DNA from 2 places in the Streptomyces sp. NPDC037421 genome. Region 2 is predicted to be linked to the other one. Evidence: riboswitches for the same ligand, from Rfam matches in the RefSeq annotation. Region 2 holds a riboswitch; the other holds the start of a gene.
The links. Region 2 has a riboswitch for glycine ahead of gcvT (glycine cleavage system aminomethyltransferase GcvT). Riboswitches for the same ligand answer to the same signal wherever they lie in the genome.
Positions count from the first base shown of each region.

Region 1: linked by a shared signal. The riboswitch ahead of gcvP (aminomethyl-transferring glycine dehydrogenase) and the one ahead of gcvT (glycine cleavage system aminomethyltransferase GcvT) in region 2 are both predicted to bind glycine.

Region 1 covers NZ_JBVJWV010000060.1:2,126-17,367, reverse strand. The annotation lists gene ACZ7IF_RS38170 (CPBP family intramembrane glutamic endopeptidase) at 1-109, opposite strand, end outside; gene ACZ7IF_RS38165 (glutamate-cysteine ligase family protein) at 205-1,740, opposite strand; gene ACZ7IF_RS38160 (hypothetical protein) at 2,236-2,856, shown strand; gene ACZ7IF_RS38155 (DUF5999 family protein) at 3,117-3,305, shown strand; gene gcvP (aminomethyl-transferring glycine dehydrogenase) at 3,430-6,315, opposite strand; glycine riboswitch at 6,512-6,610, opposite strand; gene ACZ7IF_RS38145 (PRC-barrel domain-containing protein) at 6,734-7,090, shown strand; gene ACZ7IF_RS38140 (DNA polymerase IV) at 7,087-8,484, opposite strand; gene ACZ7IF_RS38135 (MerR family transcriptional regulator) at 8,563-9,201, opposite strand; gene ACZ7IF_RS38130 (bifunctional nuclease family protein) at 9,386-9,859, opposite strand; gene ftsR (transcriptional regulator FtsR) at 9,923-10,687, opposite strand; gene ACZ7IF_RS38120 (FHA domain-containing protein) at 10,758-11,651, opposite strand; gene ACZ7IF_RS38115 (DUF881 domain-containing protein) at 11,782-12,642, opposite strand; gene ACZ7IF_RS38110 (small basic family protein) at 12,648-12,980, opposite strand; gene ACZ7IF_RS38105 (DUF881 domain-containing protein) at 12,977-13,882, opposite strand; gene ACZ7IF_RS38100 (sugar phosphate nucleotidyltransferase) at 13,993-15,242, opposite strand, start outside.
Region 2 covers NZ_JBVJWV010000013.1:2,910-18,151, reverse strand. The annotation lists gene ACZ7IF_RS20220 (DUF4062 domain-containing protein) at 1-1,217, shown strand, start outside; gene ACZ7IF_RS20215 (hypothetical protein) at 1,229-1,912, shown strand; gene ACZ7IF_RS20210 (AMIN-like domain-containing (lipo)protein) at 1,988-2,500, opposite strand; gene ACZ7IF_RS20205 (SsgA family sporulation/cell division regulator) at 2,586-2,996, opposite strand; gene ACZ7IF_RS20200 (hypothetical protein) at 3,200-3,514, opposite strand; gene ACZ7IF_RS20195 (L-serine ammonia-lyase) at 3,707-5,089, opposite strand; gene glyA (serine hydroxymethyltransferase) at 5,421-6,677, opposite strand; gene gcvH (glycine cleavage system protein GcvH) at 6,696-7,079, opposite strand; gene gcvT (glycine cleavage system aminomethyltransferase GcvT) at 7,159-8,274, opposite strand; glycine riboswitch at 8,453-8,556, opposite strand; gene ACZ7IF_RS20175 (AAA family ATPase) at 8,733-9,425, shown strand; gene ACZ7IF_RS20170 (enhanced serine sensitivity protein SseB) at 9,566-10,306, shown strand; gene ACZ7IF_RS20165 (enhanced serine sensitivity protein SseB C-terminal domain-containing protein) at 10,369-11,109, shown strand; gene ACZ7IF_RS20160 (ABC transporter permease) at 11,731-12,723, shown strand; gene ACZ7IF_RS20155 (ABC transporter substrate-binding protein) at 12,818-14,527, shown strand; gene ACZ7IF_RS20150 (ABC transporter permease) at 14,738-15,242, shown strand, end outside.

The DNA.
Region 1 (15,242 bases), on a different contig from region 2:
CCCCGCTCGCGCCCAGCGACAGCGCGAGCACGAGCAGGGTCTCGGTGCGCAGGACCCGGCGCCCGTCCTCGCGCAGTTCCACGACCACCGGCTCCGGCTCGACCCGCACGCCTGACTCCCGTCCCGTTCCGACCACCACCCCATACTGCCTCCTCGGCGGCGGGAGCGGATCAGCGGGAAGGGATCGGCGGAGCGGGACGGCCCTCAGCGGCGGACCGCCCGCGTGGCGTCCACCTCCTGTTCCTCCAGGCCCACGGGCCAGGTGTGCACGGGGTCGCCCTTGTGCATCAGCTCGCTGTAGCGCCGGGTGGTGGCCGCGAGGGCGGCGTCACGTTCCAGTCCGCCCGCGAGCGCCCGGTGGTACGTGTCCACCTGCCAGGTGGCCCCGTTCACCCGGCGCCGGCACCGCTCCTCGATGATCCCCAGGTAGTGGTCCCGGTCGGCGGGTTCGATGCCCCAGGCGTCCAGCCCGGCCGCGGCCATCGGCAGCAGCTCGTCCAGCACCAGCCGCACCGCGGGCACGCTCACCAGCCCCCCGGCCCTGCCCTTGCGCGGCCAGCGGATCCGCGCGTCGATCCCGTACCGGCAGGCCGCGTCGAAGTTGGCCTCCGCCTCGGCGAAGGACATCCGGGTCCACACGGGGCGCGGCTCGTCCGCGAGGGTCCGTACGAGTCCGTAGTAGAAGGCGGCGTTGGCGACGACGTCGGCCACGGTGGGCCCGGCGGGCAGGACCCGGTTCTCCACCCTCAGGTGCGGCACCCCGTCGGCGACCCCGTAGACGGGCCGGTTCCACCGGTAGACCGTGCCGTTGTGCAGCACCAGCTCCTGAAGGCTCGGCACCCCGCCCTCGGCGAGCACCCGCAGCGGCTCCTCCTCGCCGCATATCGGCAGCAGGGAGGGGAAGAAGCGGACGTTCTCGGCGAAGAGCTCGTACACCGAGTCCACCCACCGCTCCCCGAACCACGTCCGCGGCCGCACCCCCTGCGCCTGGAGTTCGGGCGGCCTGGTGTCGGTGGCCTGCGTGAACAGCGGCGGACGCGACTCGCGCCACAGCTCGCGCCCGAACAGGAACGGCGAGTTGGCACCCACCGCTATCTGTACGGCGGTCACCGCCTGCGCCGCGTTCCACACGTCGGAGAACCGGGCCGGGGTGACCTGGAGGTGCAGCTGCACGGAGGTGCAGGCGGCTTCAGGCACGATCGAGCCGGTGCTCCAGGTCAGCCGCTCCACCCCGTCGATGTCGAGCCGGAAGTCCTCCCCCCGCATCATCAGGATCTGCTCGTTGAGCAGGGAGTAGCGGTCCACCGCCGAAAGGTTTGCCAGGGCCAGGTCCGCACGGGAGATGGTGGGCAATATCCCGATCATCACGACGCCCGCGTCGATCTCCGCGGCCTGCCGGTGGGCGTAGTTGAGTCCCGCGCTCAGTTCTTCGGAGAGCTGGTCGAATACCCTCCCGTCGAGCCGGTGCGGGAGTACGTTCACCTCCAGGTTGAACATTCCGAGTTCGGTCTGGAAATCGGGGCTCGCAATCCGCTCCAGCACCTGCGCATTCACCATGCGCGGCAAACCGTCGGCACCCGCGAGATTCAGCTCGATCTCCAGCCCCATCATGTTCTTGGGACGATCGAACCTCTTCTCCGCCAGAAGCCGCTCCAGCCCCTCCAGGCACTCGTGGAGCTTCCTCCGATACCGATGCCGATCGGACAGGTCGAATCCGCCTGCCACGACCTTCTCCCCCATCGAAGCGTCCCTCCTCGAGTGGGCCAGGCCCGGAGCACCCGGGCGCACGTCACGGTCGATGATGCCCAGGCACCGTGATCCATAACGCGGGCCGGGGGGGCTTGGCGGGGAGCGCGCGCCGGTATGGCCCGATGGGCGCTCCGGCACATTCACCTGGCAACCCGCGGGACGCAATTTCCCTCTGGCCTTTGCCGGTTCCCGATTACCGAAGGTTTCCAGCCGAGCGCCCTTGGGGTAACCTCCGAGGTCAGCGCGGCATGTCCGCGTGCAACCGGCATGAATACCATGACAGCGGGACCGGAAGGCGCCTTGCCGACAATAGGCGGGACGGCTAGCCGAAACACTGCGTGAACACATGTCGTATAAACTCCGCAAACGAGGCAGAGAGTTGGCGCGCGGCCATTGCCCCAAAGCCCACCTCTGACCCCAGAATGCGACAGCGCCGTCCGCACCTTCCCCCGCACCACAGGTCTCCCAAGTGAGAGGCGACCCACCATGCCGCTGCATGTTCCCCCGGCTCCCGCGCCCGCCCTGCGCAGCGTCCTCGCGGCACTCGGTTCTCCCACCGCCGCCCACGAGGCACACACCCCCGCCCTGCGCTCGTTCCAGGGCCCGCTGACCGCCGAACTCCCGCTTCCGGTCCACGTGCTCGACCGCCTGAGCGTGTCCGGCCACACCGCCGGCGGCCGCCCGCCCCGCACCCGGCTCACCGGCTGGCGGTTCCTGATCCGCAGCGGCGACCGCTTCGTCGCGGCGGCCGACACCCGGCTGACCCCGGACGGCTGGGCCTTCTCCCATTTCTTCGAGGGCCCCTACGTCGCCGCGACCGAACGCGCCCTCCGCCAGGCGGAGTCGCTCGGCAAGGGCTACCAGCCGAGGCTGCTGTCCGTACCTGAGCTGTACATGCTGACCCTGTGGCTGCACGGGGCGGTCGGCGCCGACGCCGCCGCCGGCCTCCCCGCCGCCGCCGACCTGCTGGTGCCACTGGCTCCGGCCCCGCCCGGGATCGCGCCCTTCCGGCCGCATCCCGTCTCGGAGCTGCTGCCCGTCCTGACCCACCGGCTGACCCCGGCCGCCCCACCGGTCCCGCCCAGCCTCGCGGCCCCGGCGGCTTGACCCGAGTGACCCATTCGGCCTAGTCCGCTCGGGTCAATGCGAACCACCCGAAATGACAGGGGAGTTGGCCTGAACCGCCCGCACGGGTGATGCGTCCTCATTCCAAGAGGACAGCTGCCGGGAAATACCTGCGAAGCAGCCGTCCTGGGGGAACACTGAGGACATCCTCCCCGCAGGTGCGGGGACGACACAGGGGGACGGCCATGAATCACGCATCGAGCCGTAGCGAACAGACCACACCGCAGCGAAAGAACCCATCCATGTGCCAGCACCAGCCCGCCTGCCCGTCATCAGAATCCGCCGACCGGGAGGCCGCGCGCCCGGTGGCCAACCACCCGGAACAGGGCTGGAGCCTGCTGTGCAACGGCGTCCTGCTCTTCGAGGACACCGGTGAGCTGCTGCCGGACGGACAGATCATCGCCCCGCACCGCCCGCTCGCGGCGGCGTAACCGGCACCGGACGGCAACGACGCACGGACGAAGAAGGGAGGGGCCGGTCCCGGAGCTCAACGCTCCGGGACCGGCCCCTTCACCGTGTGACCGGCCCGTCAACGACGGGCCCGGCTGCCACGCCTCAGTTGTCGTACTCGTCCAGCGGCGGGCAGGAGCAGACCAGGTTCCGGTCACCGAAGGCGCCGTCGATCCGGCGCACCGGCGGCCAGTACTTCTCGGCGGCGGAGACCCCGCCCGGGAAGACGGCCTCGTCGCGGCTGTACGGGTGGTTCCACTCGCCGCCCAGCGCCGCGGCGGTGTGCGGGGCGTTGGCGAGCGGGTTGTCGTCCACCGGCCACTCGCCGCCGACGACCCGCTCGATCTCGGCGCGGATGGCGATCATCGCGTCGCAGAAGCGGTCGATCTCGATGAGGTCCTCGGACTCGGTCGGCTCGATCATCAGCGTGCCGGCCACCGGGAAGGACATGGTCGGCGCGTGGAAGCCGTAGTCGATCAGGCGCTTGGCGATGTCGTCGACGCTCACGCCCGTGGCCTTCGACAGCGGGCGCAGGTCGATGATGCACTCGTGCGCGACCAGGTTGCCCGGACCGGTGTAGAGGACCGGGTAGTGGGGCTCCAGGCGCTTGGCGATGTAGTTGGCGCCGAGCACCGCCACCTGGGTGGCCCGCTTGAGGCCCTCGCCACCCATCAGGCGGACGTACGACCAGGAGATCGGCAGGATGCCCGCCGAGCCCCACGGCGCGGCGGAGATCGGGCCGACGCCCGTCTCGGGGCCGGCGGTCGGCTGGAGCGGGTGGTTCGGCAGGTACGGGGCCAGGTGCGCCCGGACACCGACCGGGCCGACGCCCGGGCCGCCGCCGCCGTGCGGGATGCAGAAGGTCTTGTGCAGGTTCAGGTGCGAGACGTCGCCGCCGAAGTGGCCCGGCTTGGCCAGACCCACCAGGGCGTTCAGGTTGGCGCCGTCCACGTACACCTGGCCGCCGGCCTCGTGCACCTGGGCGCAGATGTCGGCGACGTGCTCCTCGAAGACACCGTGCGTCGACGGGTAGGTGATCATGAGGACGGAGAGCTCGTCGCGGTACTGCTCGATCTTGGCGCGCAGGTCGTCCGCGTCCACCTCGCCGTCGTCGGCGGTCTTGACGACGACGACCTTCATGCCGGCCATCACGGCGCTCGCGGCGTTGGTGCCGTGCGCGGAGGACGGGATGAGACAGATGGTGCGCTGCTCGTCGCCGTTCGCCCGGTGGTAGGCGCGGACGGCCAGCAGACCGGCGAGCTCACCCTGGGAGCCGGCGTTCGGCTGGATGGAGACCTTGTCGTAGCCGGTGACCTCGCAGAGACGTTCCTCCAGCTCGTTGATGAGCGTGAGGTACCCCTCGGCCTGCTCGACCGGGGCGAACGGGTGCAGCTGGCCGAATTCGGGCCAGGTGACCGGCTCCATCTCGGTGGTCGCGTTGAGCTTCATGGTGCAGGAGCCCAGCGGGATCATGCCGCGGTCCAGCGCGTAGTCCTTGTCCGAGAGCTTGCGCAGGTAGCGCAGCATCGCGGTCTCGGAGCGGTGCTGGTGGAAGACCGGGTGGGTCAGGTACGCGTCCGAGCGCAGCAGGCCCTCGGGCAGCGAGTCGGCCGTGACCGCGTCCAGGGCCTCGACGTCGGCGGTGACGCCGAAGGCGGCCCAGACCGCTTCGAGGTCCGCGCGCGTGGTGGTCTCGTCGCAGGAGACCGAGACGTGGTCGGCGTCGGCCTGGTACACGTTGACCCCGCCCTCGCGGGCGGCGGCGACGACCTCGGCGGCCTTGCCGGGCACCCGGGCGGTGACGGTGTCGAAGAAGGAGCCGTGCACCAGCTCGACCCCGCCGGCCGTCAGGCCCGCGGCGAGGAGGGCGGCGTAGCGGTGGGTGCGGCGGGCGATCGTCTTCAGGCCGTCGGGGCCGTGGTAGACGGCGTACATGCCGGCCATGACGGCGAGCAGCACCTGCGCGGTGCAGATGTTGCTGGTGGCCTTCTCGCGGCGGATGTGCTGCTCGCGGGTCTGCAGGGCCAGGCGGTACGCCTTGTTGCCGTCCGCGTCCACGGAGACGCCGACGAGGCGGCCGGGCAGCGAGCGGGCGTGCTTGGCCTGGACGGCCATGTAACCGGCGTGCGGGCCGCCGAAGCCCATCGGGACGCCGAAGCGCTGGGTGGTGCCGACGGCGATGTCCGCGCCCAGCTCGCCCGGGGAGGTCAGCAGGGTCAGGGCGAGCAGGTCGGCGGAGACGGTGACGATCGCACCGAGCTCGTGAGCCTGGTCGATGACCGGCTTGATCTCGCGGACCGCGCCGGAGGCGCCCGGGTACTGGAGCAGCACGCCGAAGACACCGCGCTCGGCGATCTCGGCGGGGATGCCCTCGGACAGGTCCGCGACGACGACCTCGACGCCCGTGGGCTCGGCGCGGGTCTCGATCACGGCGATGGTCTGCGGCAGCGCGTCGGCGTCGACGAGGAAGACCCCGCCCTTGACCTTGCCCACGCGGCGGGCCAGCGACATGGCCTCGGCCGCCGCGGTGCCCTCGTCCAGCAGGGAGGCGCCGGAGGTGGGCAGGCCGGTCAGGTCGGCCACGAGGGTCTGGAAGTTCAACAGCGCCTCCAGGCGGCCCTGCGAGATCTCCGGCTGGTACGGGGTGTACGCCGTGTACCAGGCCGGGTTCTCCATGACGTTGCGCAGGATCACCGGCGGGGTGAAGGTCCCGTAGTAGCCGAGACCGATCATCGAGGAGAGCACCTGGTTGCGGTCGGCGAGCGAGCGGAGCTCGGCCAGCACCTCGGCTTCGGTGCGCGCCTCGGGCAGGTTCAGCGCCTCGGCGGTCTTGATCACATCCGGTACCGCGGCGGCGGTCAGCTCGTCCAGGGAGCCGTAGCCCACCTGGGCGAGCATCTTGGCCTGCGCTTCGGCGTCCGGGCCGATGTGACGCTGCTCGAAGGGGATGCCGCGCTCGAGCTGGGAGAGCGGAATGCGGTTGGCGGTCATGACGGAGGCCTCCTGGTCGTATGACCTGCGAGGGGCACCACGGCGCGGGCACCCGGACGGCCTCCCCCTCTGTCATCTCAACCTGAGAGCTTCACCGGAGTCGCGGGGTTCGCCCGAGAGCTCCGGCTTTCACCGTCGGTGAGGGGAGGTACCGGCACTGCGGGCCCGGCGCCTGCCCCTGCTTTCCAGAGTGGCCTCGTCACGTGCGGTACGTATGCCTGAGAGATTCCGGGGAGGATTTGCTCCTTCGGCGCCTCCGTCGAACTCACTCGGAGGACTCTCCCGCACAGGGTCAACAGCCGTCACCCAGCCTACCAGCGAGGATCTCGACCCTCCCTCGAGTGGCCCCCTCTTCAAATATGCACTTCTGTAGTCATTACGCATGAGCTGTGCATCACTGCGACCGTACGGAGGGACCGTGCAGACCGACATCGATCCCCGCAGCCTGATCGGCCGCAAGGCGTTCGACCGCAACGGCACCAAGATCGGCACCGTGGACGAGGTCTACCTCGACGACGCCACCGGCGTCCCGGAGTGGGCCGCCGTCCGGACGGGCCTCTTCGGCCGTGACGCCTTCGTCCCCCTGGAACCGAGCGAAGTCGTGGACGACGCCCTGCGCGTGCCCTTCGAACGCTCCCTGATCAAGGACGCCCCCGATTTCGGGGTCGGCCGCCACCTCTCCCCCGAGCAGGAGCTCCAGCTCTACCACCACTACGGCCTCGACGTGGCCCTCCCCTCCGACTTCCAGCGCCCCCACCCGCCGGACACCCCCTAAGGGCTGTCCCCCTTCCCCACCAGGGGCAGCGGGTCGGAGGCCTCGAGCTCCGGGTCGTCCAGCAGGAAGGTACGCACCCGGCCCGGGGGCGATCCGGGCCGCTCGAACCGTACGGTCACCCGCCCGACCCCGCTGCCCTGCACCCACCCCGGCCCGTACACCGCGTGGTGTACGTCGCTGCCCGCCGCCCAGTGCCGCGCGGGAGCGGCCCCGGCGCCCTCCAGGACCGCCGCGGGCCCCTCCGGGGGCCCGCCTTCCGGGGCGGCCCCGGCGGCGCCCTCCTCGCCGCCCTGCGCCTCGGCCCCGGCCTCCTCGGCGGTGGCCAGCGCGTGGGCGAACAGGTCCTCCTGCGTGTAGTCCGCGAGCCCCGTCACCCCCACCCCCAGCAGCCGCACCCCGCCGGTGGTGTCCACGCCCTCCAGCAGCCGCGCGGCCGCCTCCCGCACCACCGCCGGGTCGTCGGTGGGCCCGCGCAGCGTCTCGGAGCGGGTCAGCGTCGAGAAGTCGTACCGGCGCACCTTCAAGACGATGGTCCGCCCCGAGTGCCCCGAGGCGCGCAGCCGCCCCACGCAGCGGTCGGCGAGCCGCTGCACCTCGTTCCGGATCCGCACCCGGTCGTGCAGGTCCACGTCGAAGGTGTCCTCCACCGAGACGGACTTCGCGTCCCGCTCGGCGACCACCGGCCGGTCGTCCAGCCCCAGCGCCATCCGGTGGAGCCCCACGCCGTGCGCCCGCCCCACCATCCGCACCAGCTCGTCCTCGCCCGCCTCGGCCAGCTCCCCCACGGTGGTGATCCCGGCCCGGCGCAGGTGCTCCCCGGTGGCCGGCCCCACGCCGGGCAGGGTGCGCACGGGCATGGGCGCGAGGAGCTCGCGCTCGGTCCCCGGTTCGATCAGCAGCAGCCCGTCCGGCTTGGCCTCCTCCGAGGCGATCTTGGCCAGCATCTTGGACCCCGCCAGCCCCACCGAGCCGCTGAGTCCCGTGAGGGCCGTGATGTCGGCCCGCAGCCGCTCCCCCGTGGCGCGGGCGCCCGCCGAGTCGAAGGCCGCTCCGCCCGCCTCCAGGTCCACGAAGGCCTCGTCCAGGCTGAGCGGCTCCACCAGCGGCGACAGCTCCCGCAGCAGGGCCATGACCAGCTCGCTGACCTCGCGGTAGAGGGTGAAGCGCGGGATCAGGTAGGCGCCGTTCGGGCAGAGGCGGCGGGCCTGCGCGGTCGGCATCGCCGAGTGCACCCCGAACCGCCGGGCCTCGTACGAGGCCGTGGCCACGACCCCGCGCGGCCCGAGCCCTCCGACGATCACGGCCTTCCCGCGCAGGCTGGGCTTCGACGCCTGCTCCACGGAGGCGTAGAAGGCGTCCATGTCCAGGTGCAGGATGGTCGGCGCGGCTCTCACAGCACCGATGCTGCCCTACGCCACTGACAACGCGGTGATCACCGGCCCTCGACCCACCGCGGGGCGCGGCGGGGGGGGTCAGACGGCCCGGTTCCGGCGGGCCGCCAGCTCGTCTGCCGGGTTGTGGCCCACCAGGGTCTCACCGGTGTCCACGCGCTCCCCGTGCAGCTGCGACAGCGCGTTCTCCACGTCGCGCCAGACCACGCCCACCGCGATGCCGAAGACGCCCTGCCCGCCCTGGAGCAGGCTCACGACCTGGTCCGGCGAGGTGCACTCGTACACCGTCGCGCCGTCGCTCATCAGCGTCATGCGCTCCAGGTCGGAGAAACCCCGGTCCCGCAGGTGCTGCACGGCGGTGCGGATGTTCTGCAGCGCCACCCCGGTGTCCAGGAAACGCTTGACGATCTTCAGGACGACCACGTCGCGGAAGCTGTACAGCCGCTGGGTTCCCGACCCGTACGCGGGCCGCACGCTCGGCTCCACGAGTCCGGTCCGCGCCCAGTAGTCGAGCTGCCGGTACGTGATCCCCGCGGCGGCACACGCCGTCGGTCCGCGGTAGCCGACCTGCTCGGACGCCGGGCCTTCGCTCACCGGTCCGACCGGCGCGGCCGCCGGCTGACGGTGCGCGGAACCCGCTGCGCCGCCGTGCACCGGGTACGGCCCACCGTCGCTCCGCGCGGGGGTGCCCCCGGTCGTACCGTCGCCCGTGATCCTCACGCCGACCCTCCGTCCTTGACCTGCCACCTTGAAGGTAGGCAGTGACCAGGGGTGCGTCAACGATCGCCACACTCGGCACGCCGAGTGATAATCACCCTGAGAGTGGTTTCCCGTACCCCGTTGCGGGGAAAGGCTACTCGAATGGGGTGACAGTTCCCGGTGGACGGCACGGCCGTCGGCGCGGCTACTGGGGCCCCGTCCCGAAGTCCTCGGGAGAGATCTGGTCGAGGAACTCGCGGAACTTCTCCACCTCGTCCTCCTGCTCATCGGGAATGGCGATTCCGGCGTCGTCCAGCACGCCGTCACTGCCGTAGATCGGCGTTCCCGTGCGCAGGGCCAGCGCTATGGCGTCCGACGGCCGCGCGCTCACCTCGACCCCGCTGGCGAAGACCAGCTCCGCGTAGAAGACGCCCTCCCGCAGATCCGTGATCCGGACCTCGGTGAGCTCCTCGCCGACCGCCTCCAGCACGTCCTTGAAAAGGTCGTGCGTCAGCGGCCGGGCAGGGGCCATGCCCTGCTGCGCGAAGGCAATGGCGGTCGCCTCCCCAGGACCGATCCAGATGGGGAGGTACCGATCGCCTCCCACTTCACGCAGGAGCACGATCGGTTGGTTGGAGGGCATTTCCACCCGGACACCCACAACGTCGAGCTCGTTCACACAGCAACCCTAGGACCTGCCCGGCAGGTTTGGGTAGTCGGGGCCCCACCGGGACCCATCCGGTCAGTGCGGACGGAGCCCGAGAGCGGTCTGCACCAAGGCCTCGTGGAGCCTTACGGAGAGCCCCGCGAGCTCTCTCGTCGTCGCTTCGGCGTGCGCCCTGGTCTGCGGATTGCGGTGCCTGCGCAGCGGGGCGACGAGCTGCTCCACCAGACCGGCCTCCCGGTCCGCCGCCGCCTTCATTCCCCGCAGGTGGCGGGGTTCGAGGCCGAACCGGCCGAGATCCGCGATCAGCCGGGCCACGATGACCGTGCCGGCGTCGAACCCGCCGCCCGGCACCTCGGAGATGAGCCCGTACGACTCCCACTCGACGAGCTGCGCCTCGTCCACCTCGGCGGCCGCGATCAGCTCGGCCCGGCCCACCCGGGCCGCCGGCGGCGGCTCACCGTCCGCCTCCGCGTACCCGCCGGAGGACTGGGCGCCCTCCACGGACTCCCCGTGCGCGGCGGGCGCGGGGATGCGGATCTGCTCACCGCGGTCGAGCGCGTCGAGCTGCTCCCGGATGACCTTCAGCGGGAGGTAGTGGTCACGCTGAAGGCGCAGGACGCGCGCGAGCCGCTCCACGTCCTGCGTACTGAACTTGCGGTATCCGGAAGGCGTGCGCCGGGGCTCGACCAGGCCCTCCGCCTCCAGGAAGCGGATCTTCGAGATCGTGACTTCGGGGAACTCGTCCCGCAGCGTGGTCAGCACCGTACCGATGCTGACCAGCTGCCCGGCCGAGCCGGCGGTGCCGTTCTTCGGGGCACCGCCCGTCGGGGTACGCAGCATGGAACCTTCCCTGGGGTCCCCCCGGAGGGTGTCCGGGGGTGGGGTGCCCCCCGGACGGTGTCCGAGGGGGTCAGACGCCCCGCAGGCTCGCGTAGAAGACCAGCCGGTACTTGCCGATCTGCACCTCGTCGCCGTTGTGCAGGGCGACGGACTCGATCGGCTCGCGGTTCACGTACGTGCCGTTGAGGCTGCCCACGTCGGCGACCGTGAAGCCGCCCTCCGGGCTCCGGCGGAATTCGACATGCAGGCGGGACACGGTGATGTCGTCCAGGAAGATGTCGCTCTGCGGGTGCCGGCCCGCAGTCGTCAGTTCGCCGTCCAGCAGGAACCGGCTGCCCGAGTTGGGCCCGCGCCGCACGATCAGCAGGGCGGAACCGGGCGGCAGCGCCTCCACCGCGGCCTGGGCCTCGGGAGAGAGCGAGGACGACACGTGCTGGCCCGACCCCTCGGCCTCGTAGGCCTCCAGGCCCGAGATCGAGATGGTGGACGTGGTCTCCGAAGCGCGCTCCGGCGTCAGACCCGGCCGCAGCGGCGCCCCGCAGTTGGAGCAGAAACGGCTCGCCGCATCGCTGCGGTGACCGCACCTTCCGCACGTCTGCTCGGCCGACATGGACGGCTCCTCGCGCCGCGGCTGCCCCGCGGAGGCACTGGTGGCATAGGGGTCAGAGGCAAACCCTCCACCCGCACTAGAGGTTGATGGTTCACCGAAACCTATGCGTCCGGAACCAGCGGGGTCAACGGACGACGCGCCGCGCCCGCCCGAATTGTCACCCGGGCCGGCCACCTCGTCGCGGAAGAGCGGCCTGTCGCCCTGCCCTTCCCCTTCCGGCTGCCCCGCGCGGTGCCGCGTCGCACCGCTTTCCTCGTTCTTCTTCTTGCCGAACAACTTCTCAAACAACTTCACGGGCGATTCCCCTTGACCGAAACAGACCCGCCCGTGGGGCAGGACGAACTCTGCATGCACACACCTGCCGACCCGGACATTCTGACAACGTCCGTAACCACCAGACAGTTTCCACCACGCACGGCGACTTCCGTGCGTCGACCCCCCGCAGGCGTCGGCCCGCGTGAGCCTGTCCACGTTCCGCTACGCATCACGGCGATGACGACCGAGCGTAGTCAGGCTGCTTCGCAGCCCGCAAGGCATCCACAACGATCTTCGCCGACCGTGTGACGGCGACCGTGGCCTGTTCCTTCTCCATGGTCTGCACCACACCTCCCGGGATGTTCAGCGCGGGCTCCAGATCCTGCGGCTTGCCGATCACCTTGAACTCGTAGGGCTGTGTGATCTTCTTACCGTCGATCCCGACCCCGCCGCCCTCGTCGGAGAAGTACGAGCCGGCCACGACGCGCACCCCGTTGATCTGGATCGCCTCCGCCCCGGCCGCCCGCAGCTCCTGGAGGGTGTCCAGCAACTGGTCGGACCTCACCTGGCCCTTGGTGTCGGTGATCCGCAGCGTGATCCCCGGGCCCTGTGCGGCCACCGTACCGGCCAGGATGCCCAGTTGGCGCTCCTTCTCAACCGTCTGACGGCGGGCCTCTTCCGCCTGGTTGGAACTGCTCTGGAGCTCCTTGCGCTGATCGTCCAGCCGCTGCTTCTCGTCCTCCAGGCGCTGGGTCCGCCCGTCCAGCTCGTCGAGGATCCGTACGAGGTCCTCCTGGCGGGCACCGCGCAGCGGGGCGCTGGAGTCGCTGTTGGACCGGACCTGGATCGCGAGCCCGAGGCCCAGGACGAACAGCAGCAGCGCGACGATCAGTTGGGCCCGGCTGAACCTGGGCGGCCACAGCCCGGCGGCCAGGCGCTGGCGCCCGGTCTCCTGCGGCCCGGCCGGCCCGGGCCGGCCGGCCTGGTGCGGGGGCTCCTGGGGCCGCGACGGCTCGGGTTCGGGCTGCGACTGCGACTGCGACTGCCCGGGGACGTCCGGCTCCCCCGGCGGGGTGTTCTCCGTGCTCATCGGCCTCACGCCCGGAAGACGTGCCGGCGGATGGCCGCGGCGTTGGAGAAGATCCGGATGCCGAGGACGACGACCACACCCGTCGACAGCTGCGAGCCGACGCCCAGCTTGTCACCGAGGAAGACGATCAGCGCGGCCACGACCACGTTCGACAGGAACGACACCACGAAGACCTTGTCGACGAAGATCCCGTCCAGCATCGCGCGCAGACCGCCGAACACCGCGTCGAGCGCGGCGACCACGGCGATCGGCAGATAAGGCTCCACCACGGCCGGCACCTCGGGCCGGACCAGAAGCCCGACCACCACTCCGGCCAAGAGGCCCAGTACCGCGATCACGACGCACCCTTCTTCGGCTCTGCTGCTGTGGCTGTGCGGACGGTCAGGCTCGACGCCGCCGGCAGCCGTACCTCGTCCATCGGGGTCAGGCTGTAGCGGATCCCGTAGCTCTCCTGGAGGACGTGCAGGTACTGACCGTCCACGGAGTCCTGGAACGTGGTCCCCAGCCGCTTCTTGTCGCCCACCGCGAGAACCTCGTAGGGCGGCACCAGCGGCTTGTTGTCGACCAGTATCGCGTCACCCGCGGCCCTGATCGCCGACAGCGCCGTCAGCCGCTGCCCGTTGATCGAAACGGCCTCCGCACCCGCCTGCCAGAGCCCGTTGACGATCCGCTGCATGTCCCTGTCGCGCACCCGGCCGGTGTTCGAGAACCCGGCGCTCTCGCGCGGACCGCCACCGCCGCCCGACGAGGCGCCCTTGGCATCGTCCACCACCAGTTTGACGCCGGGACCGTGCACCTCGGTTGCACCCGCCAGCAGTTCCACCAGCCGGCCCCGCTCCCCGACCTGCTGCTTCAGCGCCGCGCGCTGCCGGTCGGCGACCTCGGTCCGCAGCCGCTCGGTGTCGCGCTCCAGAGCGTCCGCGTGGTCGTTCGCCCGCTGCACCCGGTCGATCAGCTCCTGGCGCTCCTTGGCCAGTACGGGAGCCGCTATGCGCGCCTGCGCGGCACCGAGCGTGACCACCATCGCGGCGAGCACCAGCCCCGCGGCGAGCGCCAGCTTGGCCTTGAGGGTACGGGGCAGCCCCGCCGTACCGTCCGCCTCGCGCCGGGCCGAGGCTTCCGCATAGCCCTCGTCGAGGCTGTGGTCCATCACGTGGGTCAGCAGCGACATGGACGCGTCCGGGCGCGCGGGCGGTGTGGCCGAACTCCGGTTGTTGGGCGGCTGCGACATGCCGCACATCGTTGCATGTCGCCCCCGCCAACACCCAATGCGCCCGCCCGGCGGACCGGGCCGGGTCACTCCCCGCACCCGGCCCGCCGGAACCGCTTCCCCCGGGCGACGGGCGCCGGTCAGTGCTGCCCGGCTCCGTCCACGACCGCGCCCCACTCGTCGAGGAGCGCCTGAGCGGAGGCGTCGTCGGGTCCTTCGGCCCACAGGTGGGTGACCGCCTCCGCCGGGTCCGGCAGGACCAGCACCCAACGCCCGTCGGCCTCGACCACGCGCACCCCGTCGGTGGTGTCCACCTGCCGGTCGCCGGCCGCCTCCACGACCCGCCGCATGACGAGCCCCTTCGCCGCCCACGGCGTGGGCACGTCCCGCTTGAGGACGTGTGCGCGCGGGATGCGGGCGTCGATCTGGCTCAGGGTGAGCTGCGTACGCGCCACCAGCCCGATCAGCTGCACGAAGGCCGCCGAACCGTCGAAGACGCTGCTGAACTCCGGGACGATGAACCCGCCCCGGCCGTCCCCGCCGAAGATCGTGGTCTCCTCACGGCCGACCCGGGTCAGGTCGTCGGGCGAGGTCGTCGTCCACTCCACCTGGGTACCGTGGTACGCCGCCACCTGCTCGGCGACGCGCGTGGTGGTCACCGGCAGGGCCACCTTGCCGCTGCGCTTCTCGGCGGCGACCAGGTCGAGGAGCACGAGCAGCGCCCGGTCGTCCTCGATGATCCGGCCCCGCTCGTCCACCAGGGAGATCCGCTCGCCCACCGGGTCGAACCGCACGCCGAACGCCGCCCGCGCCGACGCCACGATCTCCCCGAGCCGCACCAGCCCGGCCCGCCGCGACTCCCGGGTCTCGGTCGGCCTGGACTCGTCGAGACCGGGGTTGATCGTCAGAGCGTCGACGCCGAGCCGGCCGAGGAGGCTCGGCAGCACGAGCCCGGCGCTGCCGTTCGAGGCGTCCACGACCACCTTGAGCCCCGCATCGGCGATCCCGGTGGTGTCCACCCGCCGGAGCAGCGACCCCGTGTACGAGTCGAACACGCTCGACGGGAACTGCAGGTCGCCGATCTCCCCGGGGAAGGCGCGCCGGTACTCCTGGCGTGCGTACACCCGGTCCAGCTTGCGCTGCTGCGCCTGCGAGAGGTCGGCTCCCCGCTCGTCGAGGAACATGATGTCCACCGAGTCGGGCACCCCGGGCGAGGTTCTGATCATGATCCCGCCCGCGGCACCACGGGCCGTCTGCTGACGAGCCACCGGCAGCGGTACGTTCTCCAGGTCGCGTACGTCGATGGCGCTGGCCTGGAGCGCCGAGATCACCGCACGCTTGAGCGCACGGGCACCACGGGAGTGGTCTCGGGCCGTGGTGACGATCGCGC
Region 2 (15,242 bases):
GCCCGCGCAGCTCGGTGACGAACAACTACTACTACGGCCCGGACAAGCCCGGCCCCCGCGCGGACGCTACGGCGCGGCCGGATGCGGTCCCGCCGGTGGGTGACGCCCCGGACGAGCGCCGCTACCAGGTGTTCGTGAGCTCGACCAGCCTCGATCTCAAACAGCACCGCGAGGCTGTGATCGACGAGCTCGTGAAGGAGGGCTACATACCCTCCGGCATGGAGCTCTTCGACGCACGATCGGAGGGCGCCTGGGAGGTCGTCGAGCGGGTGATCAACGACTGCGACTACCTCGTCCTCATCCTCGGAGCGCGGTACGGGGACGTCAACGGGGGCACCGTCGGCTTCACGGAACGGGAGTACGACTACGCCCGCTCGCTGGGCAAGCCCATCCTGGTGTTCGTCCACGCCGATCCCGCCGAGCTGCACACGGACAGCTGGGAGCCGGCGCCGGAAGACGCGCAGCGGCTCGCCGTCTTCCGCGAGAAGGTGCGCGGCGAGCGGCTGTGGAGGTCCTGGCGCACCACGGCCGACCTGCGCAATGACGTCACCAGGTCACTGCGGCTGGCGGTGCGGCACAACCCCCAGCCGGGCTGGGTCAAGGGCAATTCGACCGCGCACACCTTCTCCGCCGAGTGGCAGAACCTGGTGGCCCCGGGAACGCAGATCGGCGTGGCCCGGATCAGCGTGGACGGGCAGGCCGGGAACGCCCTGAGCGACAACCTGGGGAAGGCCTCGTCGATCGGGATCATGTCCACCAGCGGAAAGCGGCTGATCGAGATCCAGACGCCCTACCTGACGAAGGCGGTCTCGGCCGGGGCCCGCATCCGGGTCCTGGTGCCGACGCCCGACGGGCAGTTCCTCTCCGACGTCGACGAGTCCGAGTCGTTGTGGGACCAGCGCTCGCCGATCGCGGCCGAGGTGCGCGAGGTGGAGGCGCGTCTGAGGGCGGTCGTCCGTGAGGCCCGGGAACGGAGCACGAGCGCCGGATCGGTCGAGATCGGGTTCTTCACCACGCACTTGCGGTCCACGATGATTCTGTGCGACCGGACCTGGGGATGGATCACGCTGACCCTGCCGCCGGCGAGGGCGCCGGAGACCCCGTCCCTGGAACTCCGCGGGACTCGGGAGTTCGGTCTGATCGACGCCTGCTGGAAGCACTTCGACCGGACCTGGGCCATCGTCGGGGAGCGCGGCGAAGTGAAGAGGATTTCGTGAGGCGATCTGCGATGGACTTGCGCGACACGGCGGCCTCCTCCGCCGCGATGGAGCGGTGGCGCGACCGGTATGGCGTGGCCCGGGCCTTCATGCGGGAAAGGAGCCACCTGCCCGGTGTGCTGATCGAGGTGGCGGCTCAGCACCCGCTGGCCGGCGGTGCCACCCCCGGCGAGGAGTTCGAGGCCCGGCTGCGGCGCGGGCACGAGCTCTTCCAGGGGTACCGGAGGGCCGGCCGCCCGGTGGAGATCTACGTGCCGGGCAGTCGCCACCGCCACCTCGGGGTGGAGGACGGGAAGAGCCTCAGCCGGGCCGGCGGGGACTTCCTGGAGACGCTCGGGGTACCGCCCTCGGCCGTCCACGGCGATGATCTCAACGAGCGGTACAAGGGCGACGCCGGAGTCTACGGCTCGGCGGACGAGTGCTTCGTCGCCGCCTCGTACTTCAGGGACGGGGGCTTCGGCACCCTGGTCTCGGTCTGCTCGCCGGCCCAGATGACCCGCAAGACCCTGCACTACCTGCAGTTCGGGGTCTACCCGCTGAACCACACGGCGCCGACGCCGGAGGGCTTCCACGACTTCCTCCACGAACTCCTGGTCGCGGTGCCGGAAGTCATCGGCGCCGACGAAACGCTCCAGGATCCCGGCTCGGCCGGGGCCGAGCGGCTGCGGTCGGACCGCCGGCCCCCGGTGGGCTGACGTCCGTCGGCCCGGAGCGGACGGCCACCCCGCCACGGGGGTGTGCCCGCTCCGCGCCGGCCGGCGTCCTTCCGGTCAGCAGGTGTTCGGGTGCGCGATGTCCAGCACGAACCGCTCGGGCGAGTGCAGGACGGAGGTGCTGTAGGACGGCGGGGTGTCGAAAGCGGCGCCGAAGGTCACGTACCCCTCGTAGTCGCCGGTCATGGCCATGCCCTTGAGCTTGCTGAGGTAGATCTTCTGGAGCCTGGGCCCCTGGTAGACGTTCTGCCCCGCGTCGTCGTGCCCGGCCGCGGGGTGCAGGCGGATCTCCAGGAAGTACTTCCCGGCCAGCGGCACGGGCTGGCCCGACCCGTCGTAGACGAGCTCGGACACGGGGGTGACGGTGACCGGGGGCACGTAGCCCTGGAGGTCGATCACGAGCCGGTCGTACGTGCAGTGCCCGCCCCAGCGGGCATTGACGACGAGCGGCGTCTGGGTGCGGGTGGTCGTGGTGGCGGCGGAAGCCGGCGACGCGGAGAGCGCGAGCCCGGCGGTGAGCAGGGCACCCGTGGCGAGGGCCACGATCCGGCGGCGGTGCGGGTGACGCATGATGTCTCCCCGGTTCCGTGAGACGGGGACTGCCTGTCATCTCATAGGACACCGCCGCGGCGCGCGCGGTTCCACGCGCGCCGCCTCAGTGCGCCAGCAGCGCGCTCAGCTGCGCGTCCAGGTCGTAGTGGCGCCGCTCCTGCCCGCGCGGCACCAGCTCCGTCATCCGGCGGCACAGCTCGCGCACGTCCTTGGCGCGGGCGGAGAACACGCAGCCCTGCCCGCCGTTGCTGAAGCCGAGCAGGACGCGCGGCTCCGAGCCGCTCCAGCGGGGCCACACCTGTATGTCACCCTCGCCGGTGGCGCTGTTCTGCCCGTCGAGCAGCAGATCCCGCGAGAACACCCAGCGGGCGAGGTGCGTCCCGGCGCCCCGGAAGTCGACGGCCACCTCGTACGGGCGGTCCGTGCGGTAGACGAACCGGCCGGTCAGGGGGACGGACAGGGGGGCGGCTTCCAGCCGCAGCGGCAGGAGTCTCTGTTCGGTGGTGGTGGCCATCGGCGGCTGCCTCTCGTCGCGCGCGGGGTCTTCCCGCACCCCTCCCGGCACGCTATCCCCGGCCCGGGGGCGCGCTCCGGGGCCGAAGGTCCCGAGCCGCCGGGCCGCAGGGCCTCTTTTCGGCCACGGGTACGCGAAGGGCCCGCCCTCCGGGGGGAGGGCGGGCCCGGTGGCACGCTGCGGCGGGGCCGCGCGGCCGGCCGCTACGGCAGCGGGTTGTAGATCAGCGAGTCGTGGTTGTTGGACTGGCCGACCGCGGTGAAGCCGGAGCCGTTGGCCTGGGCGCCGTTGTTCTGGTTCGACGCCCCGAAGCCCGACGCGACCTGCTGCGCGGTGGAGGAGTTGCCGAGGTTGCTGCCGCCCACTCCGCTGCCGAGGATCCCGGCGAGGGAGGCGTTCGAGGCGGTGCCGGCGGCGCCGGCCCCGTTGTCCGCCTGGGCCGTGCCGGTGAAGAGCGCGGCGGCGAGGGGGAGCGATGCGAGCGCCGCCATCACGCGGATGCTGCGGATGCCTGCCATGGTGAAGCCTCCAGTACGCAAAACAGCAAGGGGGTAGGGCGGTTGGCCTACCGCCCGGGGGTGACGCGACGTCGCGTGACCAGACTGGCGCACGTGATCATCGAGAAACCAGCCCGGACCGGCCACTTCCCTCGCAAGCGTGATCAACTCGGTCCAAACCCCGAATCGGAGGTCATTTCCTGATTTCGCGGATCAGCACTCGATGACGTTGACCGCGAGGCCGCCGCGCGCCGTCTCCTTGTACTTGATCTTCATGTCGGCGCCGGTCTCCTTCATGGTCTTGATGACCTTGTCGAGGGAGACCTTGTGGCTGCCGTCCCCGCGCATCGCCATCTTCGCGGCGGTGACGGCCTTGACGGCGGCCATGCCGTTGCGCTCGATGCAGGGGATCTGGACGAGGCCGCCGACAGGGTCGCAGGTCAGGCCGAGGTTGTGCTCCATGCCGATCTCGGCGGCGTTCTCCACCTGCTCGGGGGTGCCGCCCAGCACCTCGGCGAGGGCGCCCGCGGCCATCGAGCAGGCGGAGCCCACCTCGCCCTGGCAGCCGACCTCGGCGCCGGAGATCGAGGCGTTCTCCTTGAAGAGCATGCCGATCGCGCCCGCGGCCAGCAGGAAGCGGACCACGCCTTCCTCGTCCGCGCCGGGCACGAAGTTCACGTAGTAGTGCAGGACCGCCGGAAGGACGCCCGCCGCGCCGTTCGTGGGGGCGGTCACCACGCGCCCGCCCGCCGCGTTCTCCTCGTTGACGGCCATCGCGTAGATCGTCGTCCACTCGCTGCGGTGCATCATCGGGTCGCCCTCGGTGCGCAGCTGGCGCGCCGTGGACGCGGCGCGGCGCTTGACGCGCAGGCCGCCCGGGAGGATGCCCTCGCGGGACATGCCGCGCGAGACGCAGGACTGCATGACGCGCCAGATCTCCAGGAGGCCCTCGCGGATCTCCTCCTCGGTGCGCCAGGCCTTCTCGTTCTCCAGCATCAGGGAGGAGATCGACAGGCCGGTCTCGTTGGCCAGGCGCAGCATCTCGTCACCCGAGCGGAAGGGGTACTTCAGCACGGTGTCGTCGAGCTTGATCCGGTCCTCGCCGACCGCGTCCTCGTCCACGACGAAGCCGCCGCCCACCGAGTAGTAGGTCTTCTCCAGCAGCGGGGCGCCGGAGGCGTCGTACGCGAAGAGCGTCATGCCGTTCGCGTGGTAGGGCAGCGAGCGGCGGCGGTGCAGGATCAGCTGGCTGGGCTCGTCGAAGTCGATCTCGTGGGCACCGCCTATTTCCGTGCCCAGCAGACGCAGCTTGCCGCTCTTGCGGATGCGCTCCACCTCGTCGTCGGCGGTCTCGACGTCCACGGTGCGGGGGGAGTGGCCTTCCAGGCCGAGCAGGACCGCCTTGGGCGTGCCGTGCCCGTGGCCGGTCGCGCCGAGGGAGCCGAAGAGCTCCGCCCGCACGGAGGCGGTCTGGGCGAGGACGCCGTCCTTCTTCAGCCGCGTCACGAACATGCGCGCCGCGCGCATGGGGCCGACCGTGTGGGAGGAGGACGGGCCGATGCCGATGGAGAAGAGGTCGAAGACGGAGATGGCCACTGGCGGACTCCCTTGTCTGCTCGTGGGGTGGGGAGGGGGCAGGGGTGTGGTGATCGAGACGGGGGATCTGCGGATTTTGTCCGGCAGACGAGCGTAACGCGTGGAGATGAACGGTTCGCCTCCCGGACGGGGCCGCAGGGCGTGAGCCGGATCGCGTTCCGGTGCCGGGACGGCCGGAGGGCGTGACGGGGGAGTCGCCCTGCGTGGCCGGGCCGCCCGGGTGCGGGACCGGTCCGGCGCCCGGGGCGGGCGTCCGGGGCGGGCGTCCGGGCTCCGGTCATGAAAAGGGCCCGGCCTTGTGGAGAACAAGGCCGGGCCCCCAGAGCCGTGCCTAGAGCGACGGGTACAGCGGGAACTTCGCGGCCAGGGCCGAGACGCGCGCCTTGAGGTCGGCGGCGTCGTAGCTCGGCTTCAGCGCCTGCGCGATGATCTCGGCGACCTCGGTGAAGGCCTCGGCGTCGAAGCCGCGGGTCGCGAGGGCCGGCGTACCGATCCGCAGACCCGAGGTGACCATCGGGGGCCGCGGGTCGTTCGGGATGGCGTTGCGGTTGACCGTGATGCCGACCTCGTGGAGGCGGTCCTCGGCCTGCTGGCCGTCCAGCTCGGAGTTGCGCAGGTCGACCAGGACCAGGTGCACGTCGGTGCCGCCGGTGAGGACGTCCACGCCCACGGCCTTGACGTCGTCCTGGACCAGACGGGCGGCGAGGATCTTCGCGCCCTCCAGGGTGCGCTCCTGGCGCTCCTTGAACTCGGGCGAGGCCGCGACCAGGAAGGAGACCGCCTTGGCGGCGATCACGTGCTCCAGCGGACCGCCCTGCTGACCGGGGAAGACCGCGGAGTTGATCTTCTTGGCCAGCTCCTGCGTCGACAGGATGACACCGCCGCGCGGACCGCCGAGGGTCTTGTGCGTGGTGGTGGTGACGACGTGGGCGTGCGGCACCGGGTTCGGGTGCAGACCCGCGGCGACCAGGCCGGCGAAGTGCGCCATGTCGACCATCAGGTACGCGCCGACCTCGTCCGCGATCCGGCGGAACGCGGCGAAGTCCAGCTGGCGCGGGTAGGCGGACCAGCCGGCGACGATCAGCTGCGGCTTGGACTCCTTGGCGAGGCGCTCGACCTCGGCCATGTCGACCTCGCCGGTCTCGTCGACGTGGTACGGGACCACGTTGTAGAGCTTGCCGGAGAAGTTGATCTTCATGCCGTGGGTCAGGTGACCGCCGTGGGCCAGGTTCAGGCCCATGATCGTGTCGCCCGGCTTCAGCAGCGCGAACATCGCGGCGGCGTTGGCCTGCGCACCCGAGTGCGGCTGGACGTTCGCGGCCTCGGCGCCGAACAGCGCCTTGATGCGGTCGATGGCGATCTGCTCGACCACGTCGACGTGCTCGCAGCCGCCGTAGTAGCGGCGGCCCGGGTAGCCCTCGGCGTACTTGTTGGTCAGGACCGAGCCCTGGGCCTCCATGACGGCGACCGGAGCGAAGTTCTCCGACGCGATCATTTCCAGGGTCGACTGCTGGCGCGCGAGCTCGGCGTCGACGGCGGCGGCGACGTCAGGGTCGAGCTCGTGGAGGGGGGTGTTCAGAACGGACATTCAGGGGCCCCTGGGGTGTCAGTTGTCGGAGTGGGTGAGCGCGGCGTACTCGTCGGCGGAGAGCGCGTCCTTCGGCTCCTCCGACAGGCGCACCTTGAACAGCCAGCCACCCTCGAACGGGGCGGAGTTCACCAGCGAGGGGTCGTCCACGACGTCCTGGTTGAACTCGGTGATCTCGCCGGAGACGGGGGAGTACAGGTCGCTGACCGACTTGGTCGACTCCAGCTCGCCACAGGTCTCGCCCTCGGTGACGGTGTCGCCGACCGCGGGGAGCTGGGCGTAGACGACGTCACCGAGCGCGTTGGCCGCGAACTCCGTGATGCCGACCGTCGCGACGCCGTCCTCGACGGCCGACAGCCACTCGTGCTCCTTGGTGTAACGCAGCTGCTGGGGGTTGCTCATGACCTGATTCTCCTGGATGCGGGGAGGTGGATACGAACTGTGGTCTTGCGTGCTGAGACGGTGGAGCCCGGTACGAGGGTTACTTCTGCCGCTTGTAGAAGGGCAGGGCCACGACCTCGTACGGCTCATGCGTACCGCGAATGTCGACGCCGACGCCGGAGGTGCCGGGCGCGGCGTGCGCCGCGTCGACGTACGCCATCGCGATCGGCTTGCCCAGCGTCGGGGACGGGGCGCCGGAGGTCACCTCGCCGATGACCTCGCCGCCCGCGACCACCGGGAAGCCGGCGCGCGGGACGCGGCGGCCCTCGGCGACCAGGCCGACCAGCTTGCGCGGCGGCTTGGTGGCGGCGACCTCGGCGGCTGCCTCCAGGGCGGCGCGGCCGACGAAGTCGCCCTCCTTCTCGAACTTCACGACCCGGCCCAGCCCGGCGTCGAAGGGGGTGAGCGCGGTGGTCAGCTCGTGCCCGTACAGCGGCATGCCCGCCTCCAGGCGCAGCGTGTCGCGGCAGGACAGGCCGGCCGGCACCAGACCGGCGTCCTTGCCGGCCTCGGTCAGCGCCTGCCACAGCTCCACGGCGTGCTCGGGGGAGACGAACAGCTCGAAGCCGTCCTCGCCCGTGTAGCCGGTACGGGCGATCAGCGCGGGCACGCCCGCGACGGTGCCCGGCAGGCCCGCGTAGTACTTCAGGCCGTCCAGGTCGGCGTCCGTGAGCGACTTCAGGATGCCGGGGGACTCCGGGCCCTGGACGGCGATCAGCGCGTACGCGTCACGGTCGTCGCGGACCTCGGTGTCGAAGCCGGCGGCGCGCTCGGTGAGCGCGTCCAGCACGACCTGGGCGTTGGAGGCGTTGGCGACGACCATGTACTCGGTCTCGCCGAGGCGGTAGACGATCAGGTCGTCGAGGATCCCGCCGTCCTCGCGGCAGATGTGCGTGTAGCGGGCGCGGCCGACGCCGACGGTGGAGATGTTCCCGACGAGCGCGTAGTCCAGCGCCTTCACGGCCTCCGGGCCGGTCAGGGTGATCTCGCCCATGTGGGACAGGTCGAACAGGCCGGCGTTGGTGCGCACGGCGTTGTGCTCGTCGCGCTCACTGGCGTAGCGCAGCGGCATGTCCCAGCCCGCGAAGTCGGTCATGGTCGCACCGAGCGAGCGGTGCAGCGCGTCGAGCGCGGTCAGACGGGGGGCAGTGCTCATGGGTGTGGCTCCCGGGTCCCAGGGCATGACATGACGAGGAGGTTCCTCCCCATCTGTCATCGGAACCTGAGAGGTTCGCCGAGAGTTCCCGGAGGGGGAACGCCGACTTGCACCTTGGGTGGAGCACGCGCCGGGCCGTCCGGGGACGGACGCGGCGGGGCTCGCTTTTCAGATCTGCCTCATCCACGCGGTACGGGGCCTGAGAGATTCAAGGGAGGTACTTGCTCCTTCGGCGCCCGGGCACGGCCTCGCGGCCTGCCGGGACTCTCCCGCGCGGATTCAAGCGGCCGGTATGCAGTTTGGTGTCCAGATGGCGCACATCATTGCACGGGACGGGCGGGAGAGGGCAGTGGGGCCCGGAAGAACGTGCGGTCCGGGACGGGGCCGGCCGTCCGCGCTGTGGAACGCCCGACCGCAACCGGGGCCGTCGGATTACCGTCTCTTTACATTCAGTGGGCATGGGGCCCTCGCGGCCCGATTCGGGGGAGACGATCACTGTGCGGAGACTCGGAGTGGCTACGACTACAGGCGCCGTCGGGGCGGTCGCGGCGCAACGGGGCGCCGCCCGGCCCGCGGCGGGCGGCGGCCCGGTCCGTGACCTGCGCGGACAGTCCGCGCGGCCGCACCGGCTGAGCTATGCCGCCGGGGACATCGTGGTGGTGTCCGGGCTGCCCGGCGGCGGCAAGAGCACCCTCATCAAGCGGGCCGCCGACGTCGGCATCGACTCGCAGGACACCCGCGAGCGCTGGGAGCGCCGGATGCCGTCCGGCCTGCCGTACGCGGTGTACCGGCCGCTGGTCCGCGCCGCGCACTACGGGGCGCTGTGGCGCGAGCTGCGCTCCGGCGCCTCTGTGGTGGTCCACGACTGCGGCACCCAGCCGTGGGTGCGGGGCCTGCTGGCCGCCGTCGCCCGGCGGCGGGGGCGGGCGCTGCACCTGCTGCTGCTGGACACCAGCCCCGAGGAGGCCCTGTCCGGGCAGGCGGTCCGGGGCCGGCGGGTCTCGGCGTACGCCTTCGCCCGCCACCGGGGGGCGGTGTCCCGCCTCCTGCGCGGAGCGGAAGCCGGCCGGCCCCCGCGCGGGTGCGCCTCGGTCACCCTCCTGGACCGCCCCTCCGCCGCCGCGCTGACCCGGATCGCCTTCGGGGGCTGACGGCCGCCGCCGCGCGGAGCGGTCCCCTCCCCGCCCCGCGCAGCGGCAACCCGGCAGTGGCCGGACCGGCGCTCCCGGCGTGCCCCGGCCCCGATAGCCTCGGGGTCACACAGGGCGGAACCACACGGAGGCACGGGCAGATGCAGGCGCAAGGCAACGGCTGGCCGGCGAACGAGTTGGAGCAGGTGCTCGGGGCGGCGCTCGGCCGGGCGGACGCCGGCCCGCGGATCATGGAGGCGCTCGGCCGCAGCCAGGTCTGGGTGCCGCTCCCCCAGGGCGGCGGGCCCGACAGCGCCTCCCTCGACCTCCCCACGATGCTGATCGACGGCGCGGCGTACGTCCCCGTCTACAGCTCGGAGGCCCAGTTCCGCTTCGCCGCCGGCCCCGCCATGGCCTGCGCGGTCGCCCCCGCCGTCGAGTTCGCCCGCGGCCTGCCCCCGCAGCTCGGCATCGCCCTGAACCCCGAGGGCGCCGTCGGGGTCCCGCTGCCCCCGGCCGCCGTCGCGGAGCTGTGCCGCACCGGCCGCACCGAACTCGACGGCCCGGCCACCGGCGGCCGCGTCCGGCTCTTCGAGCCCGACTGGCAGGACGACCCGGTCGACTTCCTCGCCGCCGCCGCCGAGGAGTTCCGGGCCACCGCAGCGGTCGCGGCCGCGCACCGCTGCCTCGCCAGCGTCGAGGGCGGCGACCCCCAGCTCTACATCGGTGTCCGCCTGACGGGATGGGATCCCGAGTCCCGGAACGCCCCGCTGGAGGCGCTCGGCCGCGCCCTGGCCCGCGTACCGGCGCCCTGGCCGGTGCAGTTGATCCTGCTGGACGCCGCCGAGGACCCGGTCACGGAGTGGATTCGTGAGCGCGTACGCCCCTTCTACCTCCCGTAGCGCCGCTTAAGCTGGTCGGGACGTGTGGACGACGGGCGGACGAAGACGAAGAGGGGTACCGGGTGAGTGCGTCAGGCACGGCCGCGGCCGGGCAGGTCGAGCACATGCTGCGCCAGGTGACTCCCGGGCGCTATGAGAGCTATGAGTCATTCCTGCACGCCCTCGCCGAGGGCCGGCTGTGGATGCTCCTGTGGCAGGGGCAGCCGGGCTCACCGGACGCCCAGTACGGCGGCATGGAGGTCGAGGGGCTGGGCTACGCCCCCTGCGTGACCTCCCCGCAGGAGCTGGCCGCGAGCGGCTGGAACCGCGGCTACGAGGTGGTCACGGGCCGGGACATCGCCCGCGCCCTCTACCCCGACCGCTGGGGGCTCTGGGTCAACCCGCACGCCCAGGGCGGCGGCCTCGGCATCCCCTGGGCCGACCTGCGCCGGGTCGCCACCGGCCTGGACCGGATGCCGGCGGGGCCGCTGCGGCTGTCCGAGCCGGCCCTGGAGCTCCCGCAGTTCTACGGGCTGCTGACCCAGCACGCCCACCGCACGCCGGCCGTGCGGTCGCTGCGCCGCGCCTGGGTGCAGCCCTCGCTCGGGTCGGCGTACCTCGCGGTGGGGCTCGACCTGTACGACGCCTCGGCGCCCGCGCTGGAATCCGTACGGGAGATGATGCGCCAGTCGGTCGGCGCCGTGCCCGAGGGGGTTCCGGTGTGCACGGTCGCGCTCGCGGACGAGCACGATCCGGTGGCGATGTGGCTGCGCGCGCAGACCCGGCCCTTCTACGACCGCGAGGGGCAGGCCGCCGCCTACTGACCCCCTCCAGAGGTTCCGGGGACGCTTTCCCGAGCTTCCTACAGGGATTTCCGGGGTGCGCCCGCACCCTGAGACAGCCCCGTCCGACGGACACCAGGCCGCCGGGAACCACGGTTCCCGGCGGCCTTCGCCTTGTCCGGATATAGCCGCAGGTGGGCGTCCAATTGGCGCACTCCTCCACGGAGTTGGCCGTGATGTCCGTTTGCGTACCGAACGGACGGTCTTGCTCCGCTGAGCCGTGAGCGGAGTCCGGATAACGGGAACCCCGGCCTCAGATCACGGTTGCGCATCCATTCATCTGCGGGTCTGGCGGCTGGTCGAGCGCCCGATGAAGACTCCCCACCCAAGAGCCGGTCAGTCCTCCAGGACGCGGTTCGGCACGTGGACTTCGCCGCTCGTCCCGACGCGGCACTTCCGCACTTCCCGCACTTCAGCTGCACCGCACCGCACGCACCGCACCCTGCTCCACCCACAGCACGGCCGCATTGCCAGCACTGCCAGCACCTCGCACCTCGTACGCGTTCACGTGCCCCGAGCACTGGAACGCCACTCCGCACCAACGCCGCCACAGCGGCGGGCATGGGCCGACCCACCCGTCGGCCGAGAGGGGTCCCCACCACGATGACGGCACCACTGCACGACACGGACGCGGAATCACCCGCACCCGTGTCCGTAGCCGACGTCCCTGCCAAGGCCATCGAAGGCCGCTCGCCCGGCCGCATCGCCTGGATGCGGCTCAAGCGCGACAAGGTCGCGCTGACCGGCGGCGTGATCGTGATCCTCCTGATCCTGGTGGCGGTCTTCGCGCCGCTGATCGTGAACCTGCTGGGCCACGACCCCAACGAGTTCCACGAGGACATGATCGATCCGGACCTGGGCACGCCGCTCGGCTCCTTCGGCGGCATCAGCTCCGACTTCCTGCTGGGCGTCGAACCGACCAACGGACGCGACGTGTTCAGCCGGATCGTCTACGGCGCCCGCATCTCGCTGGTCGTCGCCTTCCTGGCGGCCTTCGTCTCGGTCGTCCTCGGCAGCCTCCTGGGCGCCCTCGCCGGCTTCCTCGGCGGCTGGGTGGACGGGATCATCAGTCGCCTGATGGACCTGCTGCTGGCCTTCCCCCAGCTGCTGTTCACCATCGCCCTGGTCTCCGTGGTCCCCAACTCCGTGTGGGGGTTCGAGGGTTCCGGCGTCCGGATGGGCGTGCTCATCCTCGTCATCGGCTTCTTCGGCTGGCCGTACATCGGCCGCATCGTCCGGGGCCAGACGATCTCCCTGCGGGAGCGCGAGTACGTCGAGGCCGCGCGCAGCCTCGGAGCCGGCCGCGGCTACATCCTCCTCAAGGAGCTGCTGCCGAACCTGGTCGCGCCGATCCTCGTCTACGCCACGCTGATCATCCCGACCAACATCCTGACCGAAGCGGCCCTCAGCTTCCTGGGCGCCGGCGTCAAGCCGCCCACCGCTTCCTGGGGAAAGATGCTCTCCGACGCCGTCCCCATCTACCAGGACGACCCCATGTACATGGTGGTTCCCGGTATGACGATCTTCATCACCGTCCTGGCGTTCAACCTCTTCGGGGACGGGCTGCGTGATGCACTCGACCCCAAGGGCAGCTGAACCGCTTCTTCGATTCACCACCTATGGAGGTTGGACAACCGTGATCCGCAGAAAGCAGGCTCTCGCGATCACCGCCGTGATCGCCGCGCTCTCGATGACCGCCGCGTGCGGTGGCACCGAGAACAAGAAGGACGACAAGGCCGACGGCGACAGCGGCAAGGGCTACAGCGGTGCCGCCACCGCCGTGATCAACCCCTCGGACGCCAAGGGCGGCGAGCTCAAGCTCTGGTCCCCGCAGGACGTCGACTACCTCGACCCGGCGCGCGCCTACTACGGCTTCGTCTGGAACATGCAGCGGCTCTACGTCCGCAGCCTGCTGGCCTACGACGCCAAGCCGGGCAAGGACGGCACCAAGGTCGTCCCCGACCTCGCCGAGGCCCTGCCGGTCATCAGCAACGACGGCAAGACCTACACCCTGAAGCTCAAGGACGGGGTGAAGTTCGAGGACGGTACGCCGATCACCTCGAAGGACATCAAGTACGGCGTCGAGCGCGTCTTCGCGCAGGACGTGCTGTCCGGCGGCCCGACCTACCTGATCGACCTCCTGGACCAGGGCCAGAAGTACCCCGGCCCGTACAAGGACACCGACCCGAACAAGATGGGTCTGAAGACCGTCGAGACGCCGGACGACAAGACGATCGTCTTCAACCTGGCGAGCGCGAACTCGGACTTCAGCTACCTGCTGGCCATGCCGTCCTCCTCGCCGGTCCCGGCGGGCAAGGACACGGGCGCCACCTACACCAACAAGCCGATCTCCACGGGCCCCTACAAGGTCGAGAGCTTCACCGCCGGCAAGGGCGCGACCTTCGTCCGCAACGAGAACTGGGACCCGAAGACGGACCCGATCCGCAAGGGTCTGCCGGACAAGGTCTCCTTCACGGTCACCACCAACCCGGACGACATGGACCAGCGCCTGCTCTCGGGCGACATCGACATGGCCGTCGACGGCACCGGTGTCCAGCAGGCCGCGAAGAACAAGATCCTCAAGGACGAGAACCTCAAGAAGAACGCGGACAACCCGTTCACGGGCTACATCCGCTACTTCGCCTTCCCGCAGACGGTCGCGCCGTTCGACAACATCGAGTGCCGCAAGGCCGTCATCTACGCGGCCGACCCGAAGTCCCTCCAGACCGCCCGCGGCGGCCCGACCAGCGGTGACCTCGGCGCGAACATGCTGCCGGCCGGCGTCCCCGGCTCGGACAAGGGCTTCGACCCCTTCGGCCTGACGAAGGGCAAGCCGCAGGAGGCCAAGGCCAAGGAGGCCCTCAAGGCCTGTGGCAAGCCCGACGGCTTCGAGACCGTCATCGCCGTGCGCAACAACCGCGCCCCCGAGGTGAAGACGGCCGAGTCCCTCCAGGCCTCGCTCGCCAAGGTCGGCATCAAGGCCACGATCGACCAGTTCGACGGCAAGCTCTCCTCCTCCACGATCGGTTCGCCCGAGAACGTGAAGAAGAAGGGCTACGGCATCATCGTCATGGGCTGGGGCGCCGACTACAACTCCGGCGCGGGCTTCCTGCAGCCGCTGGTCGACGGATCGTTCATCCTGCCGAACGGCAACAACAACTACACCGAGGTCAACGACAGCGAGATCAACGGCCTGTTCGACAAGGCCGCTGCCGCCGCCACCCCGGAGGCCGCTGCTCCGTTCTACACGGAGATCAACAAGAAGGTCATGGACAAGGCGCTCTACCTGCCGATCAACTTCGACAAGGCGCTCGTCTACCACAACCCGCGCCTGACGAACGTCTTCTTCAACGAGTCCTTCGGCAAGATCGACCTCGCCACCGTGGGCATCAAGCAGTAGTCGCCAGAACCAGCAGGACCAGCAGGCTGCCCGGCGATGAGCCGGGCAGCCGGGCAGCCCGGCCGAGCGCCGGGCACGCAACCGCAACTCAGCACGTAAGTAAGTGCCTTCACCGCACATGCGCTAGTCCGAAGGGCAGGTGAAGGCCGCAGGCGCTGGCCGCCGCCCCCACGAGGGGCGGCGGCCACCAGCCCCGGGCGGCCGACTGCAGTGCTCGTCTACCTCATACGGCGGCTGTTCAACGTCGCCGCCACGCTGCTGGTGGTCTCCGTGGTCACCTTCGGCATCTTCTTCGCGGTCCCGAAGCTGACCGGCAGCGATCCCGCGCTCATGTACGCAGGCCGGGAGACCAACGAGACCGCCCTGGCGGGCATCCGCGTGAAGATGGGCTTCGACAAGCCCATCTCCGAGCAGTACCTGCTCTTCGTCAAGGGCATTTTCGCCGGCCGTGACTACGACGGCGGCACCGAGATCACCCACTGTGCGGCCCCCTGCTTCGGCTACTCCTTCAAGACCGAGGCGCCCGTCTGGGAGACCATGATGGACCGGATCCCGGTCACCCTCTCGCTCGCCCTCGGGGCGGCCGTGATCTGGGTGATCGCCGGTGTGGCCACGGGCGTGATCTCCGCACTCAAACGCCGCACCGCCATCGACCGCACCGTCATGGTCGGCGCGCTCGCCGGCGTCTCCCTGCCGATCTTCTTCACCGGCATGG